Linked DNA regions of Alkalihalophilus pseudofirmus. The protein of the gene in region 1 binds, or shares a complex with, the protein of each later gene. Links are inferred from orthologs where the notes say so. Each region holds a gene or a part of one and is shown in the gene's direction. Other genes may lie near its edges. The genes, in order: uvrA and mfd.

What was found.
Region 2: the proteins of uvrA (region 1) and mfd are in contact, whole or in part, in a crystal structure (PDB 4DFC), measured with the Escherichia coli proteins. The link is inferred for Alkalihalophilus pseudofirmus from one-to-one orthologs.

The regions. Positions count from the first base shown.
Region 1 is NZ_CP117835.1:3,563,041-3,570,361, reverse strand. The notes cover bases 2,886-6,356. They hold uvrA (excinuclease ABC subunit UvrA), read left to right. Parts: upstream 2,886-3,270; coding sequence 3,271-6,156; downstream 6,157-6,356. Other genes in these bases: PQ478_RS18810 (DUF4097 family beta strand repeat-containing protein), read left to right, coding at 6,298-6,356; uvrB (excinuclease ABC subunit UvrB), read left to right, coding at 2,886-3,265. In the rest of the region: PQ478_RS18830 (PDZ domain-containing protein), read left to right, coding at 1-867; PQ478_RS18825 (DUF2198 family protein), read left to right, coding at 903-1,127; more of uvrB, read left to right, coding at 1,289-2,885; more of PQ478_RS18810, read left to right, coding at 6,357-7,321. UniProt on the Escherichia coli protein: The UvrABC repair system catalyzes the recognition and processing of DNA lesions. UvrA is an ATPase and a DNA-binding protein. A damage recognition complex composed of 2 UvrA and 2 UvrB subunits scans DNA for abnormalities.
Region 2 is NZ_CP117835.1:65,239-72,711, forward strand. The notes cover bases 112-4,252. They hold mfd (transcription-repair coupling factor), read left to right. Parts: upstream 112-509; coding sequence 510-4,052; downstream 4,053-4,252. Other genes in these bases: fin (anti-sigma-F factor Fin), read left to right, coding at 112-226; spoVT (stage V sporulation protein T), read left to right, coding at 4,230-4,252. In the rest of the region: more of fin, read left to right, coding at 1-111; more of spoVT, read left to right, coding at 4,253-4,769; PQ478_RS00330 (putative polysaccharide biosynthesis protein), read left to right, coding at 4,950-6,545; bifunctional methyltransferase/pyrophosphohydrolase YabN, read left to right, coding at 6,558-7,473. UniProt on the Escherichia coli protein: Couples transcription and DNA repair by recognizing RNA polymerase (RNAP) stalled at DNA lesions. Mediates ATP-dependent release of RNAP and its truncated transcript from the DNA, and recruitment of nucleotide excision repair machinery to the damaged site.

The DNA.
Region 1 (7,321 bases):
ATTATCGGCCTGACACTTTTAGCTGTGGCGTTTGCACCCGTATTTACTGAGGTTAGTATGCTGCAAAATATCGCTGCTTTTCTGAGCGGCTTCCCGCTGCATTATATAGCTGTTATTCTTGCTCTGTTAGCAATTGGGGAAGGACTCCTTATTTACCGTAATGGAGATGTGTATACATCGCCTGGTGTTGAACGAAGTAAACGCGGTAAATGGGTAGGATTTCAAGAGGCTAAACGATTATGGATTGTTCCGGTCTTCTTCTTTGTACCGACAGGAATCATTCCTGGCTTTGAGTATTGGCCGGTATTCTCTTTAGGTGAGACAAGCTTTCAGCCGATCCTGTTCCCTGTCCTAGTAGGGTTTGGCCAGCGTGTTCGTTCCGCTCTTCCGAAAGAGCCTATTAAGATGATGGGCATGCGAGTGGCAGGGCTTGGGGTGTTTTTAGGCATTCTTGCAGCAGCGAGTTATTGGTATCCGTTTGTAGCAGTACTGGCTGCTTCCCTTGCGATCATTTTACGGGAAGTATTATGGATGCTTGCCAAGGCTCGTGATGAGGCAGGTCCATCATTTTACGGCTCAAGGGATAAAGGCTGCGTCATTTTAGGGGTGATCCCAAATAGTCCTGCAACCAAAATGAAACTGCAAGTAGGAGAGACAATAGTTAAAGTGAATGGTCAAACCGTCCATGATGAGAACAGTTTCTATGAGGCGCTTCAGCTTAATGCTGCTGCCTTCTGTAAAATAGATGTGCTTGATCATTCCGGGGAAGTTCGATTTACCCAAGGGGCCCTTTATGACGGAGAACATCATCAGCTAGGCGTATTATTAGTAAAGCAAGACTATCAATTGCAAGATTCGGTGGTTTAAGCTTGAGATAAAGTAAAGGAGAAATCGTATAGAGCATGTCAGAAATATTATTAGCACTGTTCGCCCCGTTCTTGCTAATGGTCATCACCACAAGAGTAACCTTTAGTTTGGTCGGAGCAAGTATTGTCACATGGATGGTCATTCTGTCTGTCATCAGTGTGTATGATAAACCTTGGTGGCTTTTGCTGATCGCCATCCCATCATTTGCAGCAGGAGTTCTTATCGCTAAAAAAGTATTAATCAAACGTCCAGGTATGTAGCAGAGAGTCGAGAAATCGGCTCTCTTTCTTTATTTAAATACTACACAGTTTCAAATTTAAGGAAAATAAATGGGGACGTACGTTCTTATTATTTGCTTTTAACCTAGCTGGTTGTGATATACTATTGCTAAGAGATCATAGGTTCGTGAGGAGGTTTTTTGGTGGATCAGACATTTGAACTTAACTCGCCTTATCAACCAGATGGCGATCAACCCGCTGCGATTAAAGAGATTGTAGCAGGGATAAAAGAAGGAAGAAAGCATCAGACTTTGCTTGGTGCAACAGGTACAGGTAAGACATTTACGATGTCTAATGTTATACAAGAAGTAAACAAGCCCACATTAATTATCGCCCATAATAAAACTCTTGCAGGCCAGCTTTATAGTGAGTTTAAAGAGTTCTTCCCAAACAATGCTGTAGAGTATTTTGTCAGCTATTATGATTATTACCAGCCAGAAGCTTACGTCCCTAGTTCTGATACGTATATTGAAAAAGATGCAAGTATAAATGAAGAAATAGATAAACTTAGACACTCGGCTACAAGTGCGCTTTTTGAGAGGAAAGACGTCATCATTATTGCCAGTGTCTCTTGTATTTACGGCTTAGGTTCGCCTGAGGAGTACCGCGACTTAGTCGTGTCTCTTAGAACTGGAATGGAGCTGGACCGTAATGCTTTATTGCGTAATTTAGTAGACATTCAATATGACCGAAATGATGTCAATTTCACGCGTGGTACGTTCCGAGTTCGCGGCGATGTCGTAGAAATTTTTCCGGCATCTCGTGATGAACAATGTATTCGTGTGGAGTTTTTTGGTGATGAAATAGACCGGATGACAGAAGTAGATGCGCTGACAGGTGAAATCAAAGGCGAGCGAAATCATGTAGCCATTTTCCCGGCATCCCACTTCGTTACCCGTGAAGCAAAGCTTAAAAAAGCGATTGCTAATATCGAAATAGAACTTGAAGAACAGCTGAAGAAAATGCATGAGGAAGGGAAGCTTCTAGAAGCGCAGCGTCTTGAACAGCGAACGCGCTACGATTTAGAGATGATGGCTGAAATGGGTTTTTGTTCAGGAATTGAGAACTACTCACGTCACTTAACATTGCGCGAAGCAGGGGCTACCCCTTACACGCTGATTGACTTCTTTCCTGAAGACTTTTTACTGATTGTCGATGAGTCTCATGTTACACTTCCGCAAGTTCGGGGAATGTATAACGGAGACAGGGCTAGAAAAGAAGTACTCGTTAATCACGGATTCCGTCTGCCTTCAGCGCTCGATAACCGGCCTTTAAAATTCGATGAGTTTGAAAAGAAGGTTTCCCAAAGCGTCTACGTTTCAGCGACACCAGGTCCGTATGAACTTGAACACACGCCGGAAATGGTTGAGCAGATTATTCGTCCGACAGGCTTACTCGACCCAACCATTGACGTGCGCCCGATCGAAGGCCAGATTGATGATATGATCGGCGAAATTAATGCTAGAGTTGAGAAAAATGAACGAGTGCTTGTCACGACACTGACGAAAAAAATGTCTGAGGATTTAACGGATTACTTAAAAGAGATCGGCATTAAAGTACGTTATCTCCACTCAGAGATTAAGACGCTTGAACGAATCGAAATTATTCGTCAGCTGCGGATGGGAACGTTTGATGTGTTAGTCGGCATTAACTTGCTGCGTGAAGGGCTTGATATTCCTGAGGTGTCTCTTGTTGCGATACTCGATGCTGATAAGGAAGGGTTCTTGCGTGCAGAACGTTCATTGATTCAAACGATAGGACGTGCTGCTCGTAACTCTAATGGTCATGTCATTATGTATGCAGATAAGATGACTAAATCGATGCAGATCGCCATTGATGAAACGGCAAGACGCCGCAGCATTCAAGAAGAATATAATGAAAAGCATGGCATCACCCCTAAAACGATTCAAAAGAAAATTCCAGAGGTGATCCAGGCAACAATTGTATCGGATGAAGACGGCGAAACAACAGCCGCACCGAAGACGAAGTTAAGCAAGAAAGATAAAGAAGCGATGATCGAACGAATGGAAAAAGAAATGAAGGATGCTGCCCGCGAATTAAATTTTGAGCGTGCTGCAGAGCTTCGTGATTTATTATTAGAGCTAAAAGCGGAAGGGTGAACAGGATGGCATTAGAAGAAATCGTCGTAAAAGGAGCTCGCTCACATAACTTAAAAAATATTGACGTGACGATTCCGCGCGACAAGCTTGTCGTATTAACAGGCTTATCAGGCTCAGGTAAATCTTCACTTGCCTTTGATACGATTTATGCAGAAGGGCAAAGAAGATATGTTGAATCCCTTTCTGCCTATGCTCGTCAATTTTTAGGGCAGATGGATAAACCTGATGTTGATGCAATTGAAGGCCTTTCACCAGCTATCTCAATTGATCAGAAAACAACAAGCCGCAATCCAAGATCTACTGTCGGTACAGTAACAGAAATCCATGATTATCTGCGGCTTTTATATGCACGTATCGGAAAACCAGTTTGTCCCAAGCACGGGATTGAAATCTCTTCGCAGACGATTCAGCAAATGGTGGACCGCCTTATTGAATATCCAGAGCGGACGAAAATGCAAATTCTAGCACCGCTCGTATCAGGGCGGAAAGGAACGCATGTGAAGGTGCTTGAAGACATTAAGAAGCAAGGCTTTGTCCGTGTGCGTGTTAACGGAGAGATGCGTGAAGCAGCCGAGGAAATTGAGCTGGAAAAGAATAAAAAGCACAGCATTGAAGTCGTTATTGACCGAATTGTGATCAAAGAGGGCATTCATACTCGTTTAGCTGACTCACTTGAAACGGCGCTGCAATTAGCAGACGGACGTGTACTTGTTGATGTAATTGGTGAAGAAGAGCTGCTCTTCAGCCAGCATCATGCATGCCCTGAGTGCGGCTTTTCGATCTCAGAACTTGAGCCGCGGATGTTCTCGTTTAACAGTCCATACGGCGCGTGTCCAACATGTGATGGACTTGGTTCAAAGCTTGAAGTGGACTTAGAGCTTGTGGTTCCTGACAGATCAAAAACACTTCGTGAGCATGCAATCGCAGCCTGGGAGCCGACGAGTTCACAGTATTATCCGCAGCTCTTAGCGGCAGCTGCTGATCACTACGGGATTGATCTCGATCAGCCGGTGGAACAAATACCTGAAGCTTTATTTGATAAAGTGCTCCATGGAAGCGGACGAGAGAAGATCTTCTTCCGATATGAAAATGAATTCGGACAAGTGAGAGAAAATGAGATTGTTTTTGAAGGGGTAGCGAACAATATTTCACGCCGCTATCATGAGACAAGCTCTGATTATATCCGTGATCAAATGGAAACGTATATGACGCATAAGCATTGTCCTAGCTGTAAGGGCTACCGTTTAAAGAAGGAAGCTCTAGCTGTAAAGATTAATGGAACACATATTGGTGAGGTTTCCTCTCTTTCAGTAAAAGAAGCGAAAGAGTTTTTTGAAAACCTAGAACTGAGTGAGAAGGATTATGCAATTGCTCGCCTTATTCTAAAAGAAATTAATGACCGTATCGGTTTTTTGATAAATGTTGGGCTCGACTATTTATCTCTATCGCGTGCAGCGGGTACCTTATCAGGCGGTGAGGCGCAGCGTATTCGTCTGGCCACCCAAATTGGATCATCGTTAATGGGTGTTCTCTACATTCTTGATGAACCGTCGATTGGTCTTCATCAACGTGATAATGACCGCTTAATTCAAACGCTTGAACATATGCGGAATCTTGGAAACACCCTGATTGTGGTTGAGCATGATGAGGATACGATGATGGCAGCTGACTATATTATTGATATTGGTCCAGGTGCAGGCGTTCACGGCGGACAGATTACGGCACAAGGGACGCCAGAAGAGATTATGAAAGATAAAGAGTCACTTACAGGCCAGTATTTATCCGGTGAAAAATTTATTCCGCTGCCAACAGAACGCAGAAATTCTGACGGGCGCTCATTTACTGTGAAAAAAGCAAGCGAAAATAACTTGAAAAATGTTTCGGTTACATTTCCTCTCGGGCTATTTATGGCCGTAACAGGCGTTTCAGGCTCAGGAAAAAGTACCCTTATTAACGAGATTGTGTATAAATCGTTGGCTCAAAAGCTTCATCGTGCGAAGGACAAGCCAGGGAAACATAAAGAAATTGCTGATATCGATGAAATTGATAAAGTTATTGATATTGACCAGTCGCCGATCGGCCGTACACCTCGTTCAAATCCGGCCACGTATACGGGAGTGTTTGATGATATCCGCGATGTGTTTGCGATGACAAACGAGGCAAAAGTGCGCGGATATAAGAAAGGCCGCTTCAGCTTTAATGTGAAAGGCGGCCGCTGTGAGGCTTGCCGCGGAGATGGGATTATTAAAATTGAGATGCATTTCCTGCCTGATGTATATGTGCCTTGTGAAGTGTGCGAAGGGAAACGTTATAACCGTGAAACACTTGAAATTAAGTACAAAGGAAAGACAATTTCTGATGTGCTTGAAATGACGGTGGAAGAGAGTGTAGAATTCTTTGCTAACATCCCGAAAATTAAGCGGAAGGTTCAGACCTTGGTCGATGTTGGGCTTGGCTACATTAAACTTGGCCAGCCGGCAACGACTTTATCAGGAGGGGAAGCGCAGCGTGTGAAACTTGCTTCTCAGCTTCATCGTCGTGCGACAGGCAGAACATTATATATTTTAGATGAACCAACAACAGGGCTGCATGTGGATGATATTGACCGTTTATTAAAAGTGTTGCAGCGACTTGTCGATAATGGGGATACAGTCCTTGTTATTGAACATAATTTAGATGTGATTAAAACGGTGGACCATATTATTGATCTAGGACCTGAAGGCGGGGACAAAGGCGGTCAAATTGTCGCTGAAGGGACACCAGAGCAAGTGGCTGAAACAAAAGCTTCTTATACCGGCCGCTATTTAAAGCCGATACTAGAGCGTGATCGTAAACGGATGGAAAATCAAATGAAGGATCAAATGGAAGAAAAAGAGTTACAAAAAAGCTAAAAGATGAAACATGATCGCAGGATCATCCGTAATACAATAGAAGATGACAACAGAAAAGGTGCGTGCTTTTAGTGCGTACCTTTTCTACTAAGTATTATAGAAAATCTGACATGAGCTACATTAATTAAGGAGGCTTTAACGATGGAAGAGCGGAAAATGATTTTGAAGATGATCGAGGATGGTAAAATTACAGCTGAAGAGGGCATTAAGCTTTTAGAAGCGATGGATACGAAAGCAGAACCTGAACAAAGGCGTGCTGAGCCAGCTTCTCTAATAACAGATGTGAATTGGGATGAGGGAGAAGAGTATAAGAAGCGCAACCGACAATCCTCTTCTGCTGAAAATCGATTTGCAAGCTTCATTGATACGGCACTCCAGAAAATTAAAGACTTTGATTTAGACTTTAACTTTGGTTCTTCTGTTGTGGTGGACCACATTTTCCAGCATCGTGACCTAGCACCTGCTAATGTGGACATTTCACTTGAAAACGGGTCGATTACCTTTGTTCCTTGGGAAGAGCCAGATGTTCGAATTGAATGTCAGGCACGTGTTTACCGCGTGAAAGATTCCGAGGAGGCACGTCGTGTGTTCTTGCAGGAAGCGACGTTTCGCGTGAACGATCAAAAAGTATTATTCCATACCAAGGTGAAATCAATGAAAGTACAAGCGACTGTCTATGTTCCTAAAACAACGTTTGAACACCTTAAGCTCTATACGTTTAACGGCCAAATAAAAGGGGAACAGATTCATGTCGATACATTTGATGTAAATACATTAAACGGAGCGATTTCTTTTAAATCCATCAAAGCGAAAAAGATTATGGCAGAAACCGTAAACGGGGCAATTGAACTTGAGCATCAGGAGTCCGATCTCGTGGATGTAAAAACGGTCAACGGAAGCATTACGTTATCTGGAAAAGCTCAGGATGTGGATGCGGAGACAGTTAACGGTGGCATCACTTACAAACTAGATGCCTTGAATGAGTCCGGATATGCTGACCTTAAAGCGACAACCGGCAGCATTCATTTATATGTACCGGAAGATATCCGCGTTGAAGGTAAGCTGAAAACGAATGTGGGCGGCTTTACAATGGACTTAGCCAACCATGAAATTCTTGATGAGAAAAAAGAATTTGCCCAAAAAAGCACAAGCTTTGTAGGGAACC
Region 2 (7,473 bases), 3.5 Mb from region 1 along the record:
GGCTATTCATTATTATTGCAGACATTGCAAAACGAATATTGGTCAGCTAGAAAGCCACACAGATGCTACGTCACTTGGTTTTGACCATTTAACGTCTAATGAAAGACAAGATATGTTATCATATCAAACAAATGGAGATCTCTATGTGAACGTAGTGTGTGATGATTGCGAAGAAGCTTTAACGAGAAATCCTGATTTTTATGAATTAGATACATTTATTCAATAATAGCAATCAATAATAGCAATTAATATGGGCTGTTATAAGCTTCAGGAAGTGCTTTGGCAATATGCCAAAGCGTTTTTCTGTTTTGAAATTTTAATAAGTGGCAGGTAAGTGCTATTATAAGTCGAACATAGTTATAAATAAAACGATTATGCGAATTGGTATGCTTATATGAAAATGAAAGTCTGCTAAAGACAAAAAAGTTGATTTGTTTTGTCATACTACTTAAAAAGGCAGAGTAGCAATAAACAAAGTAGAATAGGTGTTGAATAACAGGGGGAACAACATGTTAGGATTGCAAAAGTATTTTCTAGTAAATGATGAGGTTAAAGCGGTTTCATCTAGTGTTGAAGCTGGAATGAAAGAGCAGCTGCTCTCAGGCTTAACAGGTTCTAGCCGGACGCTGTTAATGGCTGCTTTATACAAGGAAACGAAAAAGACGCAAGTAATCATTACTCATAATCTTTTTCAAGCACAGAAGGTGTATGAGGATTTAATTGACTTAGTAGGAGAAGAGGACGTTCATCTTTATCCAGTTAATGAGCTTATTTCCTCGGAAATTGCCATTGCTAGTCCTGAAATGAAATCACAGCGTTTAGACGTATTAAATAAATTAGTAGCTGGCTTTGAAGGGATTATCATTGTTCCTTTAGCAGGGATAAGAAGGTTGCTGCCTCCAACTTACTTATGGAAGGACAGCCAATTAAATATCTCTGTTGGCCGGGATATCGGCGAGATCCATAATGTGATTACAAAATTGGTTATGATGGGGTTTGAGCGTGTGGATATGGTGTCATCTCCAGGAGAGTTCAGTGTGCGAGGGGGCATTATTGATATTTATCCTTTAACTGAATCAAACCCTATCCGTGTCGAATTATTTGATACTGAAATTGATTCAATCAGAACGTTTCTCATTGAAACGCAGCGCTCTGAAAAAGAATTGAAAGAAATCACCATCGGACCAGCCGAAGAGGTTATTTTACAAGATCAGCATTACCAACACGCAGCTAACAGGCTCCAAGAACAGCTGTCAGCTACCTTAAAGAAAGTAAAAGCTAAACAAACTAAAGAAAAGCTGTCTCAAAATATTTCTTATGAAATTGGTCAGCTCAAACAGCGCTCGAGCTTCCAAGGTATGTATAAATACATGTCTTTTTACTATGAGGTAAAGAGTACGTTACTCTCTTATCTGCCAGATGATGCATTGATTATTATTGATGAGATGAGCCGGGTTAAAGAGATGGCAGACAACTTAGAGAAAGAAGAAGCAGAATGGAGCACGGCCCTCCTAGCGCAGGGAGAGACAGTACATGAAGCAACAATGTCACTAGATGCACTAGAGGGTATGAAAAAGTCTTCTCATTCGATTGTTTATTTATCGTTATTCTTAAAGCACATTCCATCAACGAGCCCAGAAAATGTGGTGAATTTCACGTGTAAATCGATGCAAAACTTTCATGGGCAAATGCAGCTTCTGCAATCAGAAGTAAAGCGCTGGCAAAAATCCGGCTATGCGATTGTATTTTTAGCGGGCTCTAAAGACCGTGCGCAACGACTTGCATTAAACTTAGATGAAGAAGGGATAGACGCTCATGTAGTAGAGAGGGCGACGGAGCTTACTGAAAATACGGTTCACTTAATGGTTGGCCAGTTAAACAGTGGTTTTGAGCTGCCGTCTCATAAGCTTGTCGTCATTACTGAGGAAGAAGTATACGCCAAGCAGAAAAAACGTGTACAGCGTAATAAGCAAAAGTTATCAAATGCAGAGCGTATTAAAAGCTACTCCGAATTAAAGGTCGGAGATTTAGTCGTTCATACGAACCACGGGATCGGTAAATATTTAGGTGTTGAAACGCTTGAAATCAACGGCCTGCACAAAGACTATCTGCACTTGCGTTACGCTGGTGATGATAAACTTTACGTACCTGTTGAGCAAATTGATCAAGTGCAAAAGTATGTAGGGTCAGAAGAAAAAGATCCTAAAATTTATGCACTGGGCGGAAATGACTGGAAGAAAGTGAAGAAGCGAGTTCAATCTTCAGTCGAAGACATAGCGGATGATTTAATTAAATTATATGCCGAACGTGAAGCAAGCAAGGGCTATGCCTACTCAAAAGATGGGGCTGAACAAGCTGATTTTGAAGGAACATTTCCATATCAAGAAACGGAAGATCAAATCAGAGCAGTGGAAGAAATTAAAGAAGATATGGAAAAAGAAAGACCGATGGACCGCCTGTTGTGCGGGGATGTAGGGTATGGGAAGACTGAAGTTGCTATACGAGCTGCTTTTAAAGCCATTATGGATGGCAAACAGGTAGCTATATTAGTTCCTACCACCATTTTAGCTCAACAGCATTACGAAACGATTAAAGAACGATTTTCTGATTTTCCAATTAATATTGGAGTCCTTAGCCGTTTTCGCTCAAGAAAAGAACAAACAGAGACGCTGAAAGGCTTGAAAGCAGGTTCTGTTGATTTAATCGTTGGTACACACCGTCTGCTTTCAAAAGATATTGTTTTTAAAGATCTCGGTCTTCTAATTGTTGATGAAGAACAGCGCTTTGGGGTCACTCATAAAGAAAAGATTAAACAATTGAAGGCAAATATTGATGTTCTTACATTAACAGCGACACCTATACCGCGTACGCTCCATATGTCCATGCTTGGAGTTCGTGATTTATCCGTTATTGAGACACCGCCTGAGAACCGCTTTCCGGTTCAAACGTATGTGGTCGAATATAATGCCTCGCTTATCAGGGAAGCTATTGAGCGTGAATTAACGCGAGGCGGTCAAGTGTATTTCCTCTACAACAGAGTTGAAGATATTGAGCGGATGACAGAACAGATCTCGATGCTTGTTCCTGATGCAAAAGTGTCGTTTGCCCACGGTCAGATGAATGAACGGGAACTTGAGTCTATTATGCTTGATTTCTTAGAAGGAAACAGCGATGTTCTTGTCACAACCACAATTATTGAAACGGGAGTAGATATCCCGAATGTAAATACGCTGATCATCAATGACGCAGATAAAATGGGACTTTCACAGCTTTATCAAATTAGAGGGCGGGTTGGACGTTCTAACCGAGTTGCTTATGCGTACTTTACGTATCAGCGTGACAAAGTGCTGACTGAGGTCGCTGAAAAAAGACTCCAAGCCATTAAAGAGTTCACAGAACTTGGGTCAGGATTTAAAATTGCCATGCGCGATTTAACGATCCGCGGAGCTGGTAACCTGCTTGGTGCACAGCAGCATGGCTTTATTGAATCGGTCGGGTTTGACTTGTACTCTCAAATGCTTAAAGAAGCGATTGAAGAGCGTAAAGGGGATAAACCGAAAGAGCCTCCATTCCAAGTTGAGATGGATATTAAAGTGGATGCTTATATACCAGAGAGCTATATTCAAGATGCTAAGCAGAAAATTGAAATGTATAAACGATTTAAAGGCTGTGAGACAATAGAAGATCTCGCTGATTTAAAAGATGAAATGTTTGATCGTTTCGGCGAATATCCAAAGCAGGTTGAGTATCTCCTGCGTCTCACAGAAATCAAGCTGCGTGCCACTAAGGAGCGAGTCGAATCGATTGTAGAAGCGAAAAATCAAATCGATATTTTATTCTCGCCTGAAACATCAGAAGAGATGGACGGGGCGATGTTATTTGAAATGGCGCATACCTTAGGCAGAGAGGTAACTCTTGGTACGTCTGGTGAAAAAATTAAATTTGTCATTAAAACAAAAAATATCGACGATGAAAAGCTAATCAGTAAAGTTGAATCAATCCTGCAAAGCATTCCAAAGAGCAGAAAGCAAACAACAAGTAATACGGTTTAAAAAATGGGTGTGCCCTTACTTTCGATGAAGATGTAAGCAATAGAGGTAAACAAATTCTTGAATTGGTGAATAGTTCTTTTTATTAAACGGATAATAGTAGTATGAAGCGATGATTTCACACTTTTAAACGTAGACACATCAAGACTATTACATCTTCAGAAAGTGGGGCACAGCAGCATGAAAGCAACTGGCATAGTACGACGTATTGATGATTTAGGTCGTGTCGTAATCCCGAAAGAAATCCGCAGAACCCTTCGTATCCGTGAAGGAGATCCTCTTGAGATCTTTGTTGATCGTGACGGAGAAGTCATCTTGAAAAAGTATTCTCCGATCTCAGAGCTTGGTGATTTTGCAAAAGAGTACGCAGAGGCGTTGTATGACAGCCTAAATCACCATGTGTTGATCGCTGATCGTGATACATATATCGCGGTGGCAGGCGCATCGAAAAAAGAGTTCTCTAATAAAGCAATCGGAGAAATTGTCGAGATGGCAATGGATGACCGAAAGTCTAAGCTTGAAGCTAACTCTGGTGAGTACAACTTAGTTGGAGATCATACTGACAGTCTTAAAGGATTTGTCGTGGCTCCGATTATTGCAAATGGAGATCCTATTGGGGCTGTTGTTATTTTCAATAAAGAACAAAGCTTGAATGGATCGCTAGAACAAAAGCTTGCAGAGACTGCAGCTAGCTTTTTAGCTCGTCAAATGGAACATTAAAAGTCAAAGCTTGTCTCCTGTATGGGAGGACAAGCTTTTTCCTTTTCATTAACCTTAAATTCATTAATCTTAAACCACTAACCTTAATTCACTAACCGTAAAATATGCGGGGTAATACTTGGTTTCATTCCCCAATTTTATTATGATAAGGAAAGGTATATAAGTGGAGGAGGACAACATTTGCAACAAGAACAAAGCCATCAGCTGATTAAAGGTGCGATGGCGTTATCTGCTGCTGCTTTGTTTGCGAAAATATTGAGCGCAGGGTATAGAATCCCCTATCAAAATATAGCGGGTGATATTGGATTTTATGTGTATCAGCAGCTTTATCCTTTTTATGGTTTGGTCATGCTTTTGTCTATGTATGGATTTCCGGTGGTCATCTCAAAACGAGTGGCTGAACTAGAAGCAGCAGGACAAGTACAGAGGGCGAGGCTGACAGTGGCGGTTTCCTTTTATGGCTTACTCGTTCTAGCTGCAGCAGCGTGGGCTGCTATGTACTTTAGTGCACCGCTGTTAGCGCAAGTTATGGGAGATACGCAATTAACTGCACCGCTGCGTGCAGTGAGTTTAACATTTTGGTTTATTCCTTTTTTAAGTGTAGGAAGAGGCCTTCACCAAGCAAGGCGTGAATTGCTTCCGACAGCGATCTCTCACATCAGCGAACAGTTTGTCCGAGTTGCGATGATTATTATTTTTGTTGTCGTGATTATGAGTCAAACGGCTAACCCGTATGATGCAGGCAAAGGGGCAGTATATGGGTCCTTAATCGGGGGAGTTGTTGGTGTGATTGTAATTATTTTCTTATCAAAATCTATCGCTTGGACGGAATGGCTGAAGGTGAGTGGGGCATCACTCAAGGAAGTGTTATCCATCCACTCCTTGCTTTTTAAACAAGGTATTTTCATTTGTATCAGTGCGCTATTATTTATTTTTATTCAATTTATTGATGCCTTTACGATGATTCCACTCCTTCAAAACTTTGGATTAATAGGAGAGCATGCCTATGCTGCTAAAGGAGTGTATGATCGCGGGCAGCCGTTATTACAGCTTGGGACCATTGTGACAACCACATTCTCATTGGCTCTCGTGCCGCTGATCGCACAAGCAATCGCCGCAAAGGAAAGAGAAAAAGCAGGTCTTTACCGTGATTTAGCTATGCGGTTAACGTTATTTATCGGCGGAGCAGCTTCTATCGGACTTTTTATGATCATTGAACCGGCTAATATTATGTTATATGGTAATTCCCGTGGTTCTGAAGTTTTGGCTGTTTTAGCCTTCGCTATATTCTTTAGCTCGATTTATTTAACAACGGCTGCCATCTTGCAAGGATATGGTTATGTTCATATACCAGCTTGGGTTATGGGCCTTGGTATTCTCGTGAAGCTTGGGCTTAATATTCTTTTGGTCCCTGTTATAGGAACGCTAGGAAGTGCCGTGTCAACGGTTGCAGCTATTGCATGCATGGCGCTTGTTCAATTGGTAATAATTAGAAAGCTTGAAGGCTTTGTCATAAGATCGAATCAGTACTACTGGCTGTTTTTTGGCGCAATGATTTTGCTTATTGTCGTAACGTTTATATGGGGTGGATTGGTATCTTACCTGTTTGATATGGAAGGAAGCAGAATTCAAGCAGCTGCAGTCGCCTTATCAACCGTGATGGCTGGAGGTGCAGTGATCGGGTGGTACTTCTTCTTTTTACCGATTCTTAAGGAGGAAGAATGGCAGGCTGTACCGAAATTAAATAAGCTGCGCTTAAAGGTGCGCAGAAGATAAGAGGGATAAGACATGAGTACAATTAATATTATAGGGCTCGGAGCGGGAGATTTAGAGCAGATGCCGCTTGGGGTGTATCGTCACTTGAAGCAAGCAGAAGTGCTGTATGTCCGCACAGAAGACCATCCTGTTTTAGGCGAGCTGCGTCATGAAGGTGTTACGTTTCAATCGTTTGATCATGTATATGAGCAGTTTGATCAATTTGAAGATGTATACCGAAGCATCACTGCGCAGCTTATAGAGGCCGCATCAGAAGGATCTATTACTTATGCAGTGCCGGGGCATCCCTTTGTCGCTGAGAGGACGATCCAATTATTACTCGATGAAACGAAGGATAAAGAGATCCATCTTGAATTTTTAGGCGGGCAAAGCTTTCTTGACCCGATGTATAATGCTCTTAAAATTGATCCGATTGAAGGGTGTCAGATCGTTGATGGAACGGCACTAAATCGAGATGAGCTTGAACTGACTCACCACATCATTATTGTCCAAGTATATGATTCGATGATTGCATCTGATGTGAAATTAACATTAATGGAGCGACTGCCTGATGATTATGAAGTCGTTATTGCAACAGCAGTCGGATCAGCTAAAGAACAACTGACTAAGGTTCCTTTATATGAACTAGATCATGCAACCACATTAAATAATTTAACTGCGGTCTACGTGCCCCCTGTTAAAGATGGGGCCTTACTGGCTGCAGAGTTTACAAGATTACGTGAAGTCATAGCGGCACTCAGAGGACCAGATGGGTGCCCGTGGGATAAAAAACAGACGCATCAATCATTAAAGAAGTACCTCATTGAAGAAGCGTACGAGGTGCTAGAAGCGATTGATGAAGAGGATGATGATCATCTTATTGAAGAGCTTGGAGATGTCCTTTTGCAAGTCATGCTTCATGCTCAAATTGGAGAAGATGAAGGCTGGT